DNA from 4 places in the Saccharopolyspora taberi genome. Region 1 is predicted to be linked to each of the others. Evidence: riboswitches for the same ligand, from Rfam matches in the RefSeq annotation. Region 1 holds a riboswitch; each other region holds the start of a gene.
What was found. A riboswitch is a leader RNA that binds a small molecule or an ion and turns the genes downstream of it on or off. The one in region 1 is predicted to bind cobalamin.
Positions count from the first base shown of each region.

Region 2: linked by a shared signal. The riboswitch ahead of ABD691_RS17470 (Rossmann-like domain-containing protein) and the one ahead of metE (5-methyltetrahydropteroyltriglutamate--homocysteine S-methyltransferase) in region 1 are both predicted to bind cobalamin.
Region 3: linked by a shared signal. The riboswitch ahead of ABD691_RS32855 (HoxN/HupN/NixA family nickel/cobalt transporter) and the one ahead of metE (5-methyltetrahydropteroyltriglutamate--homocysteine S-methyltransferase) in region 1 are both predicted to bind cobalamin.
Region 4: linked by a shared signal. The riboswitch ahead of ABD691_RS06270 (magnesium chelatase ATPase subunit I) and the one ahead of metE (5-methyltetrahydropteroyltriglutamate--homocysteine S-methyltransferase) in region 1 are both predicted to bind cobalamin.

Region 1 covers NZ_BAAAUX010000019.1:22,569-26,428, reverse strand. The annotation lists gene metE (5-methyltetrahydropteroyltriglutamate--homocysteine S-methyltransferase) at 1-2,145, opposite strand, end outside; cobalamin riboswitch at 2,288-2,533, opposite strand; gene ABD691_RS21885 (MFS transporter) at 2,662-3,860, opposite strand, start outside.
Region 2 covers NZ_BAAAUX010000014.1:689,620-693,479, reverse strand. The annotation lists gene ABD691_RS17475 (PLP-dependent cysteine synthase family protein) at 1-835, opposite strand, end outside; gene ABD691_RS17470 (Rossmann-like domain-containing protein) at 832-1,641, opposite strand; cobalamin riboswitch at 1,889-2,058, opposite strand; gene ABD691_RS17465 (maleylpyruvate isomerase family mycothiol-dependent enzyme) at 2,122-2,949, opposite strand; gene ABD691_RS17460 (class I adenylate-forming enzyme family protein) at 2,992-3,860, opposite strand, start outside.
Region 3 covers NZ_BAAAUX010000044.1:12,571-16,430, reverse strand. The annotation lists gene ABD691_RS32865 (cobalamin biosynthesis protein) at 1-586, shown strand, start outside; gene ABD691_RS32860 (DUF1876 domain-containing protein) at 645-914, opposite strand; cobalamin riboswitch at 1,088-1,216, shown strand; gene ABD691_RS32855 (HoxN/HupN/NixA family nickel/cobalt transporter) at 1,572-2,546, shown strand; gene cobA (uroporphyrinogen-III C-methyltransferase) at 2,632-3,846, shown strand.
Region 4 covers NZ_BAAAUX010000005.1:344,797-348,656, reverse strand. The annotation lists partial or broken gene ABD691_RS06270 (magnesium chelatase ATPase subunit I) at 1-1,144, opposite strand, end outside; cobalamin riboswitch at 1,182-1,366, opposite strand; gene ABD691_RS06265 (GNAT family N-acetyltransferase) at 1,405-1,872, opposite strand; gene ABD691_RS06260 (S1 family peptidase) at 1,946-2,719, opposite strand; gene ABD691_RS06255 (LysE family translocator) at 3,045-3,674, shown strand; partial or broken gene ABD691_RS06250 (MFS transporter) at 3,795-3,860, opposite strand, start outside.

The sequences.
Region 1 (3,860 bases):
CAGGAGGGCCGTGACCTCTTCGGTCTCGGGCACGCGCGGCGAGTGGATGTCGTACACGCCCGGGCCGACGCCCTTGGCGAAGCCGACCGCGTTGAGGTCGGCCAGCACCTCCATGCGGGAGCGGGCCGCCTCGATGCTGGTGACGTCGGCTTCCAGGGCGACGATCGCGTTGATCACGTCGCCGAACTCCGAGTAGCACAGGTGGGTGTGGATCTGCGTGGAGTCGGCGACTCCGGAGGTGGCCAGGCGGAACGACTCCACCGCCCAGTCCAGGTACTCCTTGTGCTGGACCGACCGCAGCGGCAGCAGTTCGCGCAGGGCGGGCTCGTCGACCTGGACCACGCGGATGCCCGCAGCCTCCAGGTCGTGCACCTCGTCGCGGATGGCCAGGGCCACCTGCTTGGCGGTGTCGGCCAGCGGCTGGTCGTCGCGGACGAACGACCACGCCAGGATCGTCACCGGGCCGGTGAGCATGCCCTTGACCGGCTTCTCGGTCAGCTTCTGGGCGTAGGTGGCCCATTCGACGGTCATCGGCTTCGGGCGGGAGACGTCGCCGAACAGGATCGGCGGGCGCACGCAGCGTGAACCGTAGGACTGCACCCAGCCCTTGTGGGTGCTGACGAATCCCTCCAGCAGCTCCGAGAAGTACTGGACCATGTCGTTGCGCTCGGGCTCGCCGTGCACCAGCACGTCCAGGCCGAGGTCCTCCTGCAGTTTGATGACGCGCTGGATCTCGTCGCGCATGCGCTGCTTGTAGGCCGCGTCGTCGATGGTGCCGTTGCGCAGTTCCGCGCGGGCCTTGCGGACATCGGTCGTCTGTGGGAAGGAACCGATCGTCGTCGTCGGCAGCGGCGGAAGCCGCAGCGACTTCTCCTGCGCCTGCTGGCGAAGCGCGTAGTCGTTGCGGCGCGAGTGCTCGGGCCGCAGGGACTGGAGCCGGGCCCGGACCCGGTTGTTGCGGATGCGCTCCGCACCGGCCCGGTCGGCGACCGCGGCTGCTGCCTCGGCGAGGTCGTCGGCGACGGCGTCGCGACCCTCGCGCAGCGCGCGGCCCAGCACGACCACCTCGCGCACCTTCTGCGCCGCGAAGGCCAGCCAGGACTTCACCTGCGGGTCGATCTGCGCCTCCGCCTCGACGTCGTAGGGCACGTGCAGCAGCGAGCAGGACGTGCTGACCGCGAGCTCGCCGGCCAGGCCCAGCAGGGTCGCGCCGGTGGTCAGCGCCCGGTCCAGATTGGTGCGCCAGATGTTGCGCCCGTCGACGAGCCCGGCGACCAGCGTCTTGTCCCGCAGGCCGGACAGCGTGGACAACTTGTCCACTGTGGAGGTTCCGGCGACGAGGTCGACGCCGAGCGCCTCGACCGGCGCGGAGGCAAGCACCTCCAGCGCGTCGCCGAGATCGCCGAAGTAGCCGGTCACCAGCAGGTTCGGCCGCTCCTGGAGGTCACCCAGCTTGCGGTAGGCGGCGCGCAGCGCGTCCAGCTCGGCTTGCGTGCGGTCGGCGGCGAACGCGGGCTCGTCGAGCTGCACCCACTCCGCCCCGGCGCGCTTGAGCTCGCCGAGCAGTTCGGCGTAGGCGGCCAGGAGCTCGTCGAGCTTGTCCAGCGGCCGGAACGAGCCGGGAGCGCCTTCGGCGGACTTGGACAGCAGCAGGAACGTCAGCGGACCGACCAGCACCGGGCGCGTGGTGACGCCCAGCTCCGCGGCCTCCAGGTACTGCTCGACCGGCGTCCGGTCGCTCAGCGCGAACCGGGTGTCCGGGCCGATTTCCGGAACCAGGTAGTGGTAGTTGGTGTCGAACCACTTCGTCATCTCCAGCGGCGGGGTGGACTCCACACCGCGGGCCATCGCGAAGTAGGTGTCGAGCGGGTTCAGCCCCAGCTCGGTGTAGCGGGCGGGCACGGCTCCGAAGGTGACCGCGGTGTCGAGCACCTGGTCGTAGTAGGAGAACGTGTTGCCGGGCACCGAGTCCAGGCCCGCGTCCTTCAGCGAGCGCCAGGTGTCCACGCGGAGCTGACGGGCCACGTCGCGCAGCTCGGTCTCGCTGCTGCGGGAGGCCCAGTAGCTTTCCAGCGCGCGCTTGAGTTCCCGGTTCGGTCCGATCCGGGGGTAGCCGAGTACGGTCGATCCGATCTTGGTGGTCAAAACCCTCTCCTCGCGAGCTCGACAGCGGTGGCTCCGAGGTCGCGGCGGAGGCGCGCGGGTCGGCGGCGGGCGGCCCGTCGGGACGGCTCCGGCCGATGCATCCGCAAGGTCCTCCCTCGAGACCTCGGAACAGCGCGCACGGGTTGTGCGCGCACCGATGGCAGGTCTTCGGACTCGCGGGCGCCTCCCGGCCTGGCCGGACGTTCCTACTGGCCGTCGCTTCCCGGGCCGTGCGGCCCAGTGCTTGTCCCGGTCGTGCTGACCGGTGACGGCGGTCGTTCCCGCTCACCGCTGCGGGGCAGTCCCGGATTCCCACCGGGTTCCCTCTTGCCTCGCCCGCTCCCGGCCGAAGACCAGGGGCGGACGAACCACCAGCACCACCAAGGCTAGTGATCCGGGGTGGCTTGGCAAGGGCGTCCCGCTCCCGCCGCCTGTGCGGGCCCGAGCGGGACATCCGCTCTGAAGTCGGTATACGCATCTCTGCATGGCGGAATTGTGATGCCGGACACCGGCGGCTCACATGGTCAGGCGCAGCACGAAGGCGATGAGCCCGAGCAGGCCCGCGGCGGTGGTGGCGGCGCGGGCGACGGCCCACAGTTCCCACAGCCGGGTCCGGGCCGTGATGACGCTGTCCACCCACACCAGGACCAGCAGGACGGACAGCACGGCGCCCAGCACGCACACTCCGCTCCACCCGAAGTTCGAGTGCACCACGCCGGTCAGAGCCGAACCGATCGCACCACCGGCGAAGTAGCACGTCATGTACGCGGAGGTGATGCGGCCGCGCGCGTTCGGTCGCAGCGCGTAGATCAGCGACTGGTTGGTGATGTGCACGCCTTGATGTGCGAGGTCGAGGAGCACGATTCCGCCGAGCAACGCGGCCAGGCTGTGTTCGCCGAGCGCCAGCAGACCCCAGGAGCCGAGCAGGACCAGCCCGCTGACGACCGTGGTCAGCTTCGTCCGTCCGCGGTCGGCCAGGCGACCGGCCAGCTGGGCGGCGATCGCGCCCGCCACACCGACCAGTCCGAACGTTCCGATCTCGGCGTCCGACAAGCCGTAACCCGGACCGGACAGCAGGAAAGCCAGGGATGTCCACAGAACGCTGAAGCAGGCGAAGGCCAACAGGCCGATCGCCGCGCGCGCCCGCAGCACGGGTTCGTCGGCCAGCAGTCGGGCGGTGGAGGCGAGCAGCCGTCCATAAGGCAGTCCGGCGTTTCCGCGGTACTGGGGGAGCGCCCGGTGCATCGCGACGGTCAGGGCGATCATGACCACTGCGGCGGCCCAGTACACAGTGCGCCAGCCGCCGATCGTGGCGATCGCTCCGGAGGCGGTGCGGGCGAGCAGCATGCCCATCACCAGGCCGCTCATCACCGTCCCCACGACCTGGCCGCGCCGGTGGGGAGCGGCCAGGTCCGCGGCGAACGGCAGCAGGACCTGCGCGGTGACCGACAGCAGGCCGGTGATCGCGGTGCCCGCCAGCAGCAGCCCGGCGTCGGGCGCGCTCGCGGTCAGGGCCAGGGAGAACGCGGTGGCCAGGGTCAGCCCGCACACCAGGCGGCGTCGTTCGACCAGGTCGCCCAGCGGCAGGACGAGGACCAGGCCGAGGGCGTAGCCGACCTGCGCGCCGGTGACCACCAGCGAGGCCGACCCGGACGACAGGTGCAGCTCGCGGGCGATGGTGTCGAGCAGGGGCTGCGCGTAGTAGTTGCTCGCCA
Region 2 (3,860 bases), on a different contig from region 1:
CGGTGCTCCAGCCGCCGGTGACGAACGAACCCGCGGCGAGCCTGCGGCAGGCGTCGGCGGCTTCGGCCGGGCCGACCCAGTGCACCTCGTCGAAGATCTCGTAGGCGACGTTGCGCGGGTGGATGCTGCTGCCGAGCCCGCGCATCAGCCGCGGCGCGGCGGTCCGGCCGAACACCGTCGAGCCGACCGAGTCCACGCCGACGATCCTGATGTGCGGCCAGCGCTCGCGGACCACCGACGCGATTCCCGCGCTGTGCCCGCCGGTTCCGACGCTGCACACCAGGACGTCCAGCCGCTCGAACTGGCCGATGAGCTCCTTGCCGAGCGCGGCGTACCCGGCCGGGTTGTCGGGGTTGTTGTACTGGTCCGGCCAGTAGGCGCCCGGCCGCCGCGACAGCACCCGCGCCACGCGGTCACGCCGGGCGCGCTGCCATCCGCCGGTGGGGTGGGGCTGCCGCACGATCTCGACCTCGGCGCCGTGCGCCCGCAGCAGGGCGTGCGTCATCCCGTCGAGCTCGCTGTCGGCCACGACCACCACCGGGTGGCCCAGTGCGGACCCGACGCAGGCCAGGCCGATGCCGAGCGTGCCGCTGCTGGATTCCACGACCGTCGCCCCGGGCAGCAGTTCGCCACGCCTGCGCGCTCCCCGGATCAGCGACAGCGCCGCCCTGGCTTTCATCCCGCCGGGGGCGAAACCTTCGAGCTTCGCCCAGAAACCCGGGTGCGGCCGGGGGAGCGGGGCGTCGATCCGCAGGACCGGGGTGTTGCCGACGAGTTCCAGCACGGAACGGCACCTGGGGCCGCCCGCGGTCCAGGAGGTGCTGACGGCGGTCACGGGCGCTCACCGGTTTCCGCCGCGTAGAGGTGGATGTCGGTGCTGTCACCGGTCAGCCAGAAAAACGGGTACGGCTCGGCCGACAGGGCGTGCACGTCCGCGCCGAGCAGTTCGCGCAGTACCGCGCTGCCGGTTTGCGCGAACAGCACCAGCGGCAGCCGCTGCTCGCGGCAGAACGCGGAGATCTCGTCGAAGGTCCCGTTGCCCAGCACCATTCCGGACGCCAGCACCGCCTGCGCCCCGGTCATCGCCTGCCGGTGGTCCGGCACGATCGGCTCGTCCCACTCGGTGCGACCGCCCTTGAGATCGCACGGAACGCACCGTGCGCCGCGCTCGCGCAGGGCGGCCAGCAGCGAGTTCACCACGCCGATCACGGCGACGGTGTCGCCCTCGGCAAGCGGCACGAGCTTCGCGACCTCCCGCGCGCGAGCAGTGGACTTGGCCAGCGACGTCCCGCCAGGGACGCGAACCGTCCTGCTGCCGGGGTGTTCGGTGTGCGGGAGCAGGAATGCGAGATAGGCGTCGAGGACCGCGACCCGCACCGCGGGCTCGGGGTGCTCAAGCAGCTCGGCGACGTTCCTGCCCACCAGATCGCGCACCGCGCCGGGATCGAGCTCGCCCGGTTCCACGGCGCAGGAACCGATCGCGCCGCCGATCCGGAGGCTGAGCACGGAGTTCGCGTAGCCGGAGCTCCGGCCGACGTGGTGTGCACTTTGGACGGTCATGAAGGCGACCGAGGTCCGGACGTGGTCCAGGCGCGCCTCGGCGGGGCGGTCCGGATCGGCCGCGCGCACTCGGTCGGCCACCGCGGTCAGGGCCGAATGCGGCGCAGGACGGGGTGGGGCTGTAGTGGGAAGCAACGGGATTCTCCACGGAATCGGCTTTTTCGAGCAGGACCGGGTTCCACCGCGAGGTGGGTGGATCAGTTCTGCGGTTCCGGTGTGGAGAAGTGCGCCGGACGGGACGGACCGGTCCGGTGGCATGGGACGGCAGCGCTGCGCGCGACGTGGTGCGGCACGTCGAAGTACCTCCTCCGGGGCTCCGCGACCCCGTGCGAATCGGCACGACGACGTCAGTCTCCTGACTCATGGATCTTCGCCGTCCGCGCGCCTTCCCACCGTTTCACCGGCAGTGGCAATCGTGCGCGGGCGGCTCCCCATTCACAGTGGCGGGACCGTGCCGGATTCGCACCGGCTTCCTGGGCGCCGTCGCATGAACTTGTGCGGTGACATTCGCAGTCCGCGCGTCGGGCTGTCAAGCAACCCCGTCGAAGATCACTTCCGCGGTCAGCGCACGATGGCCAGCAGCGAGGTCGCGGCTGCGACCAGCTCTCGGTCGCCCTCGGCGCTCGACCGCTCCCGGGCGGCCTCGACCGGGATGCCGCGGGTGGCCAGCCGCCAGAACGCGTCCTGGTCCATCGTCACCCGCGCGGCCAGGTCGGCGCCGGAGCCCAGCCGCCATCCGCTCGGAGTGCTGACCGCGAGCCAGTCACCACCGGACGGACCGGTGACGGTGAAGCCCACGGCGGTCCCGATCGGCCGGTCCTGGTCGCGGAGCGAGTGCGGCAGAGCCCGCATGAACGTGTCGATGACGGGAGCCATCAGCTCGGGATCCTCGGCGCCGGGGCGTTCGACCGCGTCGCGGATCTGCTGCTGGTGGACCCAGAACTCGGTGTAGTCGCGGGCGATGTCGAGCCAGGCCGGACTGGGGCGGTCGTCGGCCGCCCACGACACGTCGAGATCCGCCGGGGCGTCGAGGTCGCGGGCCGCCCACAGCTCGTCCAGCTGCGGGCCCAGGTGCGCCAGCAGCCCGGTCATGACCGCCGGACTGCACTGCCGGGCGGCGCGGACGAATTCCTCGTTGGTGCGCGCCAGGTACGCGGGCAGCGTCTCGTCGTCGGCGAAGACGGCGCCCCGGTGGCCGTCCCTGCTGCCGGAGAGGCGCCGCAGGTAGTCGTTGAGAACGTGCCCGACGATGTCGTGCACCGTCCACCCTGGACAGACGGTGGGGCAGTCCCAGTCTGCCGAGGGCAGTGCCGAGAGCAGGTCGAGCAGCAGCCCCCGCTCGCGCGGGTACAGCGGCCGGGTGTCGATGGCGGGTCCGAAGCCGGTCATGGCGCGATGGTCGCAGTGCGAAACCCCGGACCGCCACCGGATTCAGCTTCGCCGCAGCTCGTGCTTCCTGATCTTGCCGGTGGCCGTCTTGGGCAGCGCGCCGACGACTTCGAAGTGCTTGGGGACCTTGAACCCGGCGAGGTTCCGCTTGCAGACCGCCCGGAGTTCCTGCGGGTCGACGGTGCGGCCGGGCGCGGCGACCACGAACGCCGTCACCGCCTCGCCCCAGCGGTCGTCGGGCATCCCGATGACGGCGCACTCGGCCACGGACTCGTGCGCGAGCACTGCCCGCTCGACCTCGACCGAGGACACGTTCTCCCCGCCGGTCTTGATCATGTCCTTGGTCCGGTCGGTGAACCAGACGACGCCCTCCTCGTCGAGGTAGCCGACGTCACCGCCGTGGAACCAGCCGTGCGCGAAGGCTTCCGCGTTCGCCCCGGGGTTGTTCCAGTAGCCGTCCATCAGCTGCGGCGTCCGGTAGACGATCTCGCCCTCCTCGCCGGGCGGCAGCAAACCGCCGTCCGGGCCCATGATCCGCACGTCGGTGGTGGCCACCGGCGGGCCCCACGAGTTGTCCTTCTCGCCCTGGTGCTCGGGCCACTGGAGTTCGGACAGCGGCGTGGTCTCGGTCTGCCCGGAGCCCAGGATGACGTCGGCCCGCGGGAACGCCGCCCGGATCGCCTCCAGCCGCTGCGCGGGCATCGGCGCCATCGCGTAGATGCCCACCCGCAGCGAGGTGGTGTCGATCTCGCCGAGCCGCGGGTGGTCGAGCAGAGCGCCCCACATCGCCGGGAGCAGAGCCACGTGGGTGGCCCGCCGGACGGCGAGGTCGTCGAGCAGGGTCTCGGGGTCGAAACCCCGGTGCAGCACGGCCGTTCCACCGGTCACCAGCATCGGGAGCAACAGCACGT
Region 3 (3,860 bases), on a different contig from region 1:
GCGCGCGGTGCGCGCGTTCGCGACCGTGGACGACAAGGCCGACGAGCACGGGGTCGTCGAAGCGGTGCAGGACCTCGGGTTCTGGCACGCCGCCGAAGCCGGGGACGAGCTGCCGCTGCTGCGCTACCCGGCGGCGGAGCTGGCGGGGGTGGAGGTGCCGAACCCGAGCGACGCGGTGGCGGCGCACACCGGGACGCCGAGCGTGGCCGAGGCCGCCGCGTTGCGCGCGGCGGGCGAACTCGGGCCCGCGGAACTGGTCGTCGGCAAGATCACCGGGGAGAACGTGGTGGTGGCCGCGGCCCGCACCCGGCCCCGGGGCAGGCTCGCGGCGATCACCCTGGGCCCGGCCCCGGACCTGCGCACCCCGCGCGCCGAGGCGGAACTCCGCCGGGCCGCGGTCGTGGTCGACCCGGACCACCGGATCGACGAGGTCCGCCACCTCCTCCGCCCGGGCACGGACGTCCGGCCGGGAACCCCGGAGGACGCGGTGTCCCTGGCCCTGAAAGGCAACGCGGTCGCCCTGCTGGGCGAACTCACCACCGCCGCCGACCTGGACCTGATCCAGGTCCCCGGCATTTCCGGCTGAATGGTGGCGGCGCGGGCGCCTGAGGTTCCGCCGCCCGCGCCGCCGAGCAGAACGAACCTCACGCGGGCAGATGAACCTTGCGGTGCATGCGCTCGCCTATGTCGTGTGCGGCCGTATCAAGCAGCTTGTGGGCCAGCTCGAACAGCGCCCTGGCCACCGCGATCTCGTCCCCGATCTGCGGGACGTCCGGGTCGTCCGGGTGGCGGCGGGCGGTGCCGTGCCCGTGCAGCGCCTGGCCGTCGCCGGTGGTCATCCCGACGTCGCAGGTCGTCTTCGCGCCGGCCTCGACCACCTGCAGGTTCAAGTTGATCGTCCGAGTCTCGTTCATGGTCGCCTCCTCGGTCCGCGCGCATGACCAGCATGCGCTGGTCAGCGGCCCAGCGAAAGGGCTGCTGGGACCAGGATGGGCGTGCTCGCGGCGGTCGGCGATGCCGATCACAGAACGGTCGCGGTCGATTGACCCGGGTCGCCGGGCAGGTCAGGATACGACGGCCTGCGGCGGAGGAACCCGGTGCGAATCCGGGACGGTCCCGCCACTGTGACCGGGGAGCGGTCCCGAAGTGCACCGCCACGGCCCGCGAGGGCTGGAAGGCTCGGGAGACCCGCCGTGATCCGGGAGTCAGGAGACTCGTCGCCGGCCCCGCGCCGCGCCCGCGGCGCGCGGTAGGAGCCCCAGGGCGGAGAACCCAGGAGATCCATGCCTGCGAACGATCGCGCACGGGAAACCGATCAGGTGCGGGAAACCCCGCACGCAGCTGAAACCGATCATGGGCCGGGGACCGGTCACGGAGCGGGAGCCCCGCATCCAGCCGAAACCGATCATGGACCGGATGCCGGTCACGGGCCTGGAACCGGTCACAGGCCGAAAACCGATCGCGCACCGGAAACCCCGCACCCAGCCGAAACCGATCACGGACCGGAAAACGATCACGCACCAAATCCCCGCCACGCGTGGGGAACTGTCGAACGCCGGAAGGCGGCGTGGGTGCTGGCGGGGGTCGGCGCGCTGCACCTGATCGGCTGGAGCGCCTACCTGCTCCACCAGGAGGCGTTCACCGCCGCTGGCGGGCTGGCCGCCGCCGGGACCACCGCCTACCTGCTCGGCCTGCGGCACGGCTTCGACGCCGACCACGTCGCGGTGATCGACGACGCGACCCGGCTGCTCATGCAGCGCGGCAGGCGGCCGGTGTCGACCGGCATGTGGTTCGCGCTCGGGCACGCCAGCGTGGTGATGTTCCTGGCGTTCGCGGTGGCGTTCGTCGCCGGACCGGCCGCGCAGTCGTGGGCTGAGCAGGCCGGGCTGCAGACCTCGCTCGTCGTCGACGTGGTGGTCGTGCTCGTGCTCGGCGCCCTCGCCGTGCTGAACGCGCTGGTCCTGCGCGACGCCGTGCGGCTGCTTCGGCGGGCCCGCGGCGGCGGGGTCGGCGAGGAGGAGATCGAGCTGGTGCTGGGGCGGCGCGGGTTGATGGCCCGGCTGCTGCGAGGCCGGATGCGGGCGCTGGTCGGCCGGTCGTGGCACCTGTTCGTCATCGGACTGCTGTTCGGGCTCGGCATGCAGACCGCGACCGAGATCACGGTGCTGGCGATGGTCGCGCCGAACCAGCAGCTGTCCGCGGTCGCGGTGCTGAGCCTGCCGCTGCTGTTCGCCGCCGGGATGTGCACAGTGGACAGCGTGGACGGGATGCTGATGTCCCGCGCCTACACCTGGTCGCTGGCCCGGCCGCTGCGCAGGCTGTCGGTCAACGTGACCACCACGGCGCTGACCGTGGTGCTCGCGGCCGTGGTCGCGCTGGTGGTGCTGGCCGGGTTGCTCGACGAGCTCGGGGTGTCGCCGCTGGGCCCGGTGGCGGCGCTGGGCGACCACTTCGAACTGCTCGGCTATCTGACGCTGGCCGCGTTCATGGCAGTATGGGGCGGCGCCGCGCTCTGGTGGCGGTTGCGCCCGCCTGACCAGCGCTGATCAGGCCAGCGGGCCACAACGTGGTGGCCCGCTCCCACTCTCTGGGTCCGGCCCTGCCGGGCGAAGCACAACACGGATTGCGGACATGACTGAGAACCACTACTTCGCAGGACTCGACCTCGCCGGGAAGCGGGTGGTCGTGGTCGGTGCAGGCACCGTCGCGCAGCGGCGGGTTCCCCGCCTGATCAAGGCGGGTGCGCGGGTCGAGGTCATCGCACCGGAGGCGACCCCGGCGGTGGAGGCCATGGCCGACGCGGGGGAGCTGACCTGGCACCGGCGCGCCTACGCCGACGGCGACCTCGACGGCGCGTGGTACGTGGTGGCCTGCGCGACCGGCAACGAGGTCAACGCCGAGGTCGCGGCCGAGGCCGAGCGCCGCCGGGTGTTCTGCGTCCGCGCCGACATCGCTTCGCTCGGCACGGCGGTCACGCCGGCCGTCGCCGAGCACGGCGGGCTGCTGCTCGGCGTGCTCGCCGGCGGCGACCACCGCCGCTCGGCAGCGGTGCGCGACGCGCTCGTCGAGGCGCTGCGCACCGGCGCGGTCGACGAGCGGGTGGAGCGGCCCGCGCCCGGGGTGGCGCTGGTCGGCGGCGGACCGCGCGACCCGGACCTGATCACCGTCCGCGGTCGCCAGCTGCTGGCCAGGGCGGACGTGGTGATCACCGACCGGCTGGCCCCGCGCGAGCTGCTGGAGGAGCTGGGCCCGCACGTGGAGGTCGTGGACGCCTCGAAGATCCCCTACGGCCGGGCGGCCAACCAGGACGTCATCAACTCGCTGCTGATCGAGCACGCGAAGGCGGGCAAGTTCGTGGTGCGGCTCAAGGGCGGCGACCCGTACGTGTTCGGGCGCGGTTACGAGGAACTGCTCGCGTGCGTGGAGGCCGGGGTCGCGGTGACCACCGTCCCGGGCATCACGAGCGCCTTCGCCGCCCCGGCGGCCGGGGACGTGCCGGTGACCCACCGCGGGGTGGCGCACGAGGTGGTCGTCGTGTCCGGGCACGTCGGCCCGCACGACGAGCAGTCGCTGGTCGACTGGCCTGCGCTGGCGCGGCTGCGCGGCACGCTGGTGCTGATGATGGCGGTCAAGCGGATCGGTGAGTTCGCCGAGGTGCTCATCGAGCACGGGCGCGACCCGAAGTCGCCGGTCGCGGTGGTGCAGGAGGGCACCACGCACGGGCAGCGCACGCTGCGCAGCACGCTCGACGCCGTCGCGGCAGCGGTGCGGGACGAGGACGTGAGCCCGCCCGCGGTGATCGTCATCGGCCCGGTCGCCGACCTCGCCCCGGAACCGAGGCGCTGACCAGCGCTTGACTT
Region 4 (3,860 bases), on a different contig from region 1:
GTCCGTCCTCCGGGCCGTCCGGCCCGTCGTCGTCCGGCCCCCTCCCGGCTCCGCCGGGCCCCTCATCGCCGTCCGGCTCCTCGCCGGCCTCGCCGCCGCCGTCCGGCTCCTCGTCACCGCCGTCGGCGTGCTCCGCCGCCTCCGACAACGCCTGCTGGAGCTGCTCCTCCTCCACGCCCGGCTCGTCGAACGGGTCACGGCGCCGCCGGTGCGGCAGCGCCAGCCGCGCCGCCGCCTCCACGTCGGCCTCGGCAACTTCGTCGGCGCCGCGCCACGCGGCGTGCGCGACCGCGGTCCGGGCCACCACGAGGTCCGCGCGCATGCCGTCGACCTCGAACGCGGCGCACAGCGCGGAGATCCGGCGCAGCTCGGAGTCGGGCAGCGCGACCGCCTCCACCCGCTCGCGGGCAGCGACGATCCGCTCGGCGAGCGCGGCGTCCTCGGCTTCCCACTTCCGCGCGAAACCGGCGGGGTCCGCCTCGAACGCGAGCCTGCGCCGGACGACCTCGGTCCGGGTGTCGACGTCGCGCGATGCCGCGACGTGCACGGTGAGGCCGAACCGGTCGAGCAGCTGCGGGCGCAGCTCGCCCTCCTCCGGGTTCATGGTTCCCACCAGCAGGAACGACGCCGCGTGCGACACCGAGACGCCCTCGCGCTCGACGTGCGCGCGCCCCATCGCCGAGGCGTCCAGCAGCAGGTCGACCAGGTGGTCGTGCAGCAGGTTCACCTCGTCGACGTAGAGCACCCCGCGGTGCGCCGCCGCGAGCAGGCCGGGCTGGTAGGCGCGGACCCCGTCGGCCAGCGCCCGCTCCAGGTCCAGCGACCCGACCAGGCGGTCCTCGGTCGCGCCCACCGGCAGCTCGACGAGCTGCGCGGGCCGCAGCAGCGGGCGCTCGCCGTCATGCGGACCGTCGGGGCACCGCGGGTCGGCATCGAGCGGGGCGCAGCCGAACCGGCAGTCCGGCACGACCTCCAGCTCGGGCAGCAACGCCGCCAGCGCGCGCACGATCGTCGATTTCGCGGTGCCCTTCTCGCCCCGCACCAGCACCCCGCCGATGCGCGGGTGCACCGCGTTGAGCAGCAGCGCCAGCCGCAGGTCATCGTGGCCGACCACGGCGGAGAACGGATAGCGCGCAGCTGTCATGCCAGCAGTTCCTTCCTCGGGTCTCGGACGCCCCGGGTGGTGGGAACAAGAGGCGGCAGTGTCCTGACTCCCGGCTCGCCGCGGTCCCTCCGGCCTTCCCAGGTCACCCCGGTGGCTCGCGGGGGAGGTCCGCTCCCCGGTCACAGTGGCGCCGACCGTGCCGGACTCGCACCGGCTTCCTGACGCACCTCTTGCTTGTGGACCACCGTGCATCGTCGCAGACGACGATCACGGGTGGCGGCGCGCAGTAACGAGGGACACTACTTGGCGGCGGCGGGATCGCGGCGCATGTCGACGTGCGGGATGCCGTCCTCCAGGTACTCCTCGCCGGTCTCGGCGAATCCGAAGGAGCGGTAGAAGTCCAGCGCGTAGGTCTGCGCGGAGAGCACCGAAGGCGCGCGGCCGATCTCGGCCACCGCGGCGCGCATCAGCTTGCGCGCGAGCCCGAGGCCGCGGGCGGCCCGGGCGGTGCAGACCCGGCCGATCCGCAGGGTGCCGTCCGGATCCTCCAGCAGCCGCAGGTAGCCGAGCACGTAACCGTCGGCGGAGTCGATCCAGAAGTGCCTGGTGGAATCCTCCAGATCACGACCGTCGAGTTCGGGGTAGGCGCACGCCTGCTCGACCACGAACACGTCGACCCGCAACCGCAGCATCCGGTAGAAGTCTTCGGCGTCGAGATCCGCGGTGTAGGCGCGGTGCACGGAGGTCGCGAGAGGTTGGAGGGTCACCCTTACCTGGATATCACACACCGGTGGTGACCACGGAATTCCCGCAGGCCCGGAGTTGCCGACGCCACGTCGGTCAGGCCCCGGCGATCTCCCCGGCGAACCCGGACAGCCGGGTGTAGACCCCGGGCGCGTCCGGCCGCCCGCAGCCGGTGCCGAACGACACCACCCCGGTCAGCCTGCCGTCGACCACGAACGGCCCGCCGGAGTCGCCGGTGCAGGCGTCCCGGCCGCCCTCGGGGGCTCCGGCGCAGAACATCGACTTCGCGTCGAAGTCGCCGTAGGCGCGCCCGCAGTCCTCGTCGGTGTTCACCGGGACCTCGACCGACTGGAGCACCTGCGACCGCTCCCCGGACTCCGCGGTCTGGCCCCAGCCGTAGACCCGGCCGACCGTTCCCGGCTGGTACCGCGCGGCGTCGTCCGGCGCGACCAGCTCGACCGGCTGCTGCTGCACGGGCGCGCGCAGCGTGAGCACCGCGACGTCGTGGCCGCGCGCGAAGCCGCGGTACTGCGGGTGCACCCACGCCCGCTCGACCTCGCTGACCGTGCCCTCCTGGGTCCTCAGATCCACCCGGCCGGTGACCGCGCGCAGCTCCCGCGGCGACCGCCGCGCCCCGGTGATCGGGTCGACCGCGCAGTGCGCGGCGGTGACCACCTTGACCGGGCTGATCAGCGCTCCGCCGCAGAACTGGTTGCCCGCGTCGTCGGTCAGCGCCACGATCCACGGGGCGTCGGCCGGGGTCGTGGCCGATCCGCCGAGCACGCGCGGCTCGGGCGCGTCCGCCGCGGCCACCGGGTGCGCGCCTGCCAGCGCGGTCACCGCGCCCGCCACCAGAAGCGCCCGCTGCATTCCGTGCTCCACGTCCAGCCTCCACATCTCCCGGGCCATGCCAACGGCACACCGTAGCGACCTGATCACCGGAACATCAGGAGGCACAACTCACAGGCGAGCGGGAAAATATTTCGTTAAGATGGATTGCGGCGGGAAAATTTGCGGCTCACCGCTGAGTCGCACCGTCGCTCATCCGCCCCGGAACCATTCGGTCCCGACGCCCCACGGCCTCGGGACCGCTGGCCTGCGCCCAGCGCCTGCCGAGATACGCCCGATCAAGTGACACCCGGCCGTGCCGCGCCGGTCGACGCCGCACGCCCCGAGCAGGAAGGACCGCACGCTCATGGACCTGACCCCGATGCCCGCCTTCCTGCTCGCCAGCGCGATCGTGATCCTCACGCCCGGCGTCGACGCGTTCCTCCTGCTGCGCACCTCCCTGCGCTCGGGGGTGCGCCCGGGGCTGCTCACGCTCGCCGGGATCCACAGCGCGAGCATCGTCCAGGTCGCGGCCGTGATCTCCGGCCTCGGCGCGCTGATCACCCGGCAGCCCGCGGTGCTGTCGGTGCTGAAGTGGATCGGCGCGGCGTACCTGGTCTACCTCGCCGCGACGATCCTGCGCGGGCTGTGGCTGACCAGGAAGGAGTCCGCGGCGGGCGGGCTGGCCGCGACCGGGCCCGCCGATACCGCCAACCCCTTCGTCCGGGGCTTCCTGAGCAACATCACCAACCCGAAGATGCTGCTGTTCAGCCTGGCCTTCCTGCCGCAGTTCGTGGGGTCAGCGGCCGACCCCGCCGTGCAGCTGATCGGGCTCGCGGTCGTCTTCCTGGTGCTGGCCGCCGGGTGGGAGCTGACCATCGTGCTCGCCGCCGCGCGCATCGCCGACCGGCTGCGGCACCCGAGGTTCGCCAAGTCGCTGGACATGATCAGCGCGGCGGCGTTCCTGACGATCTCCGTCGGCCTGGTCGCGAGCTGACCGGCCCGCGACCAGGGCGCAGGTGAGCAGCGCGAGCGCCGCGGTCACCGCCAGGATCACCGGCGGCGACGCGATCCCGGTCAGCAGCGCGAACGCGAACGGCGCGCAGAAGCCCACGTAGGCCAGCACCCAGAACACGGCGGTCAGCCAGGCCAGCCGCGAGGGCGGCGCGATCCGGCCGACCTC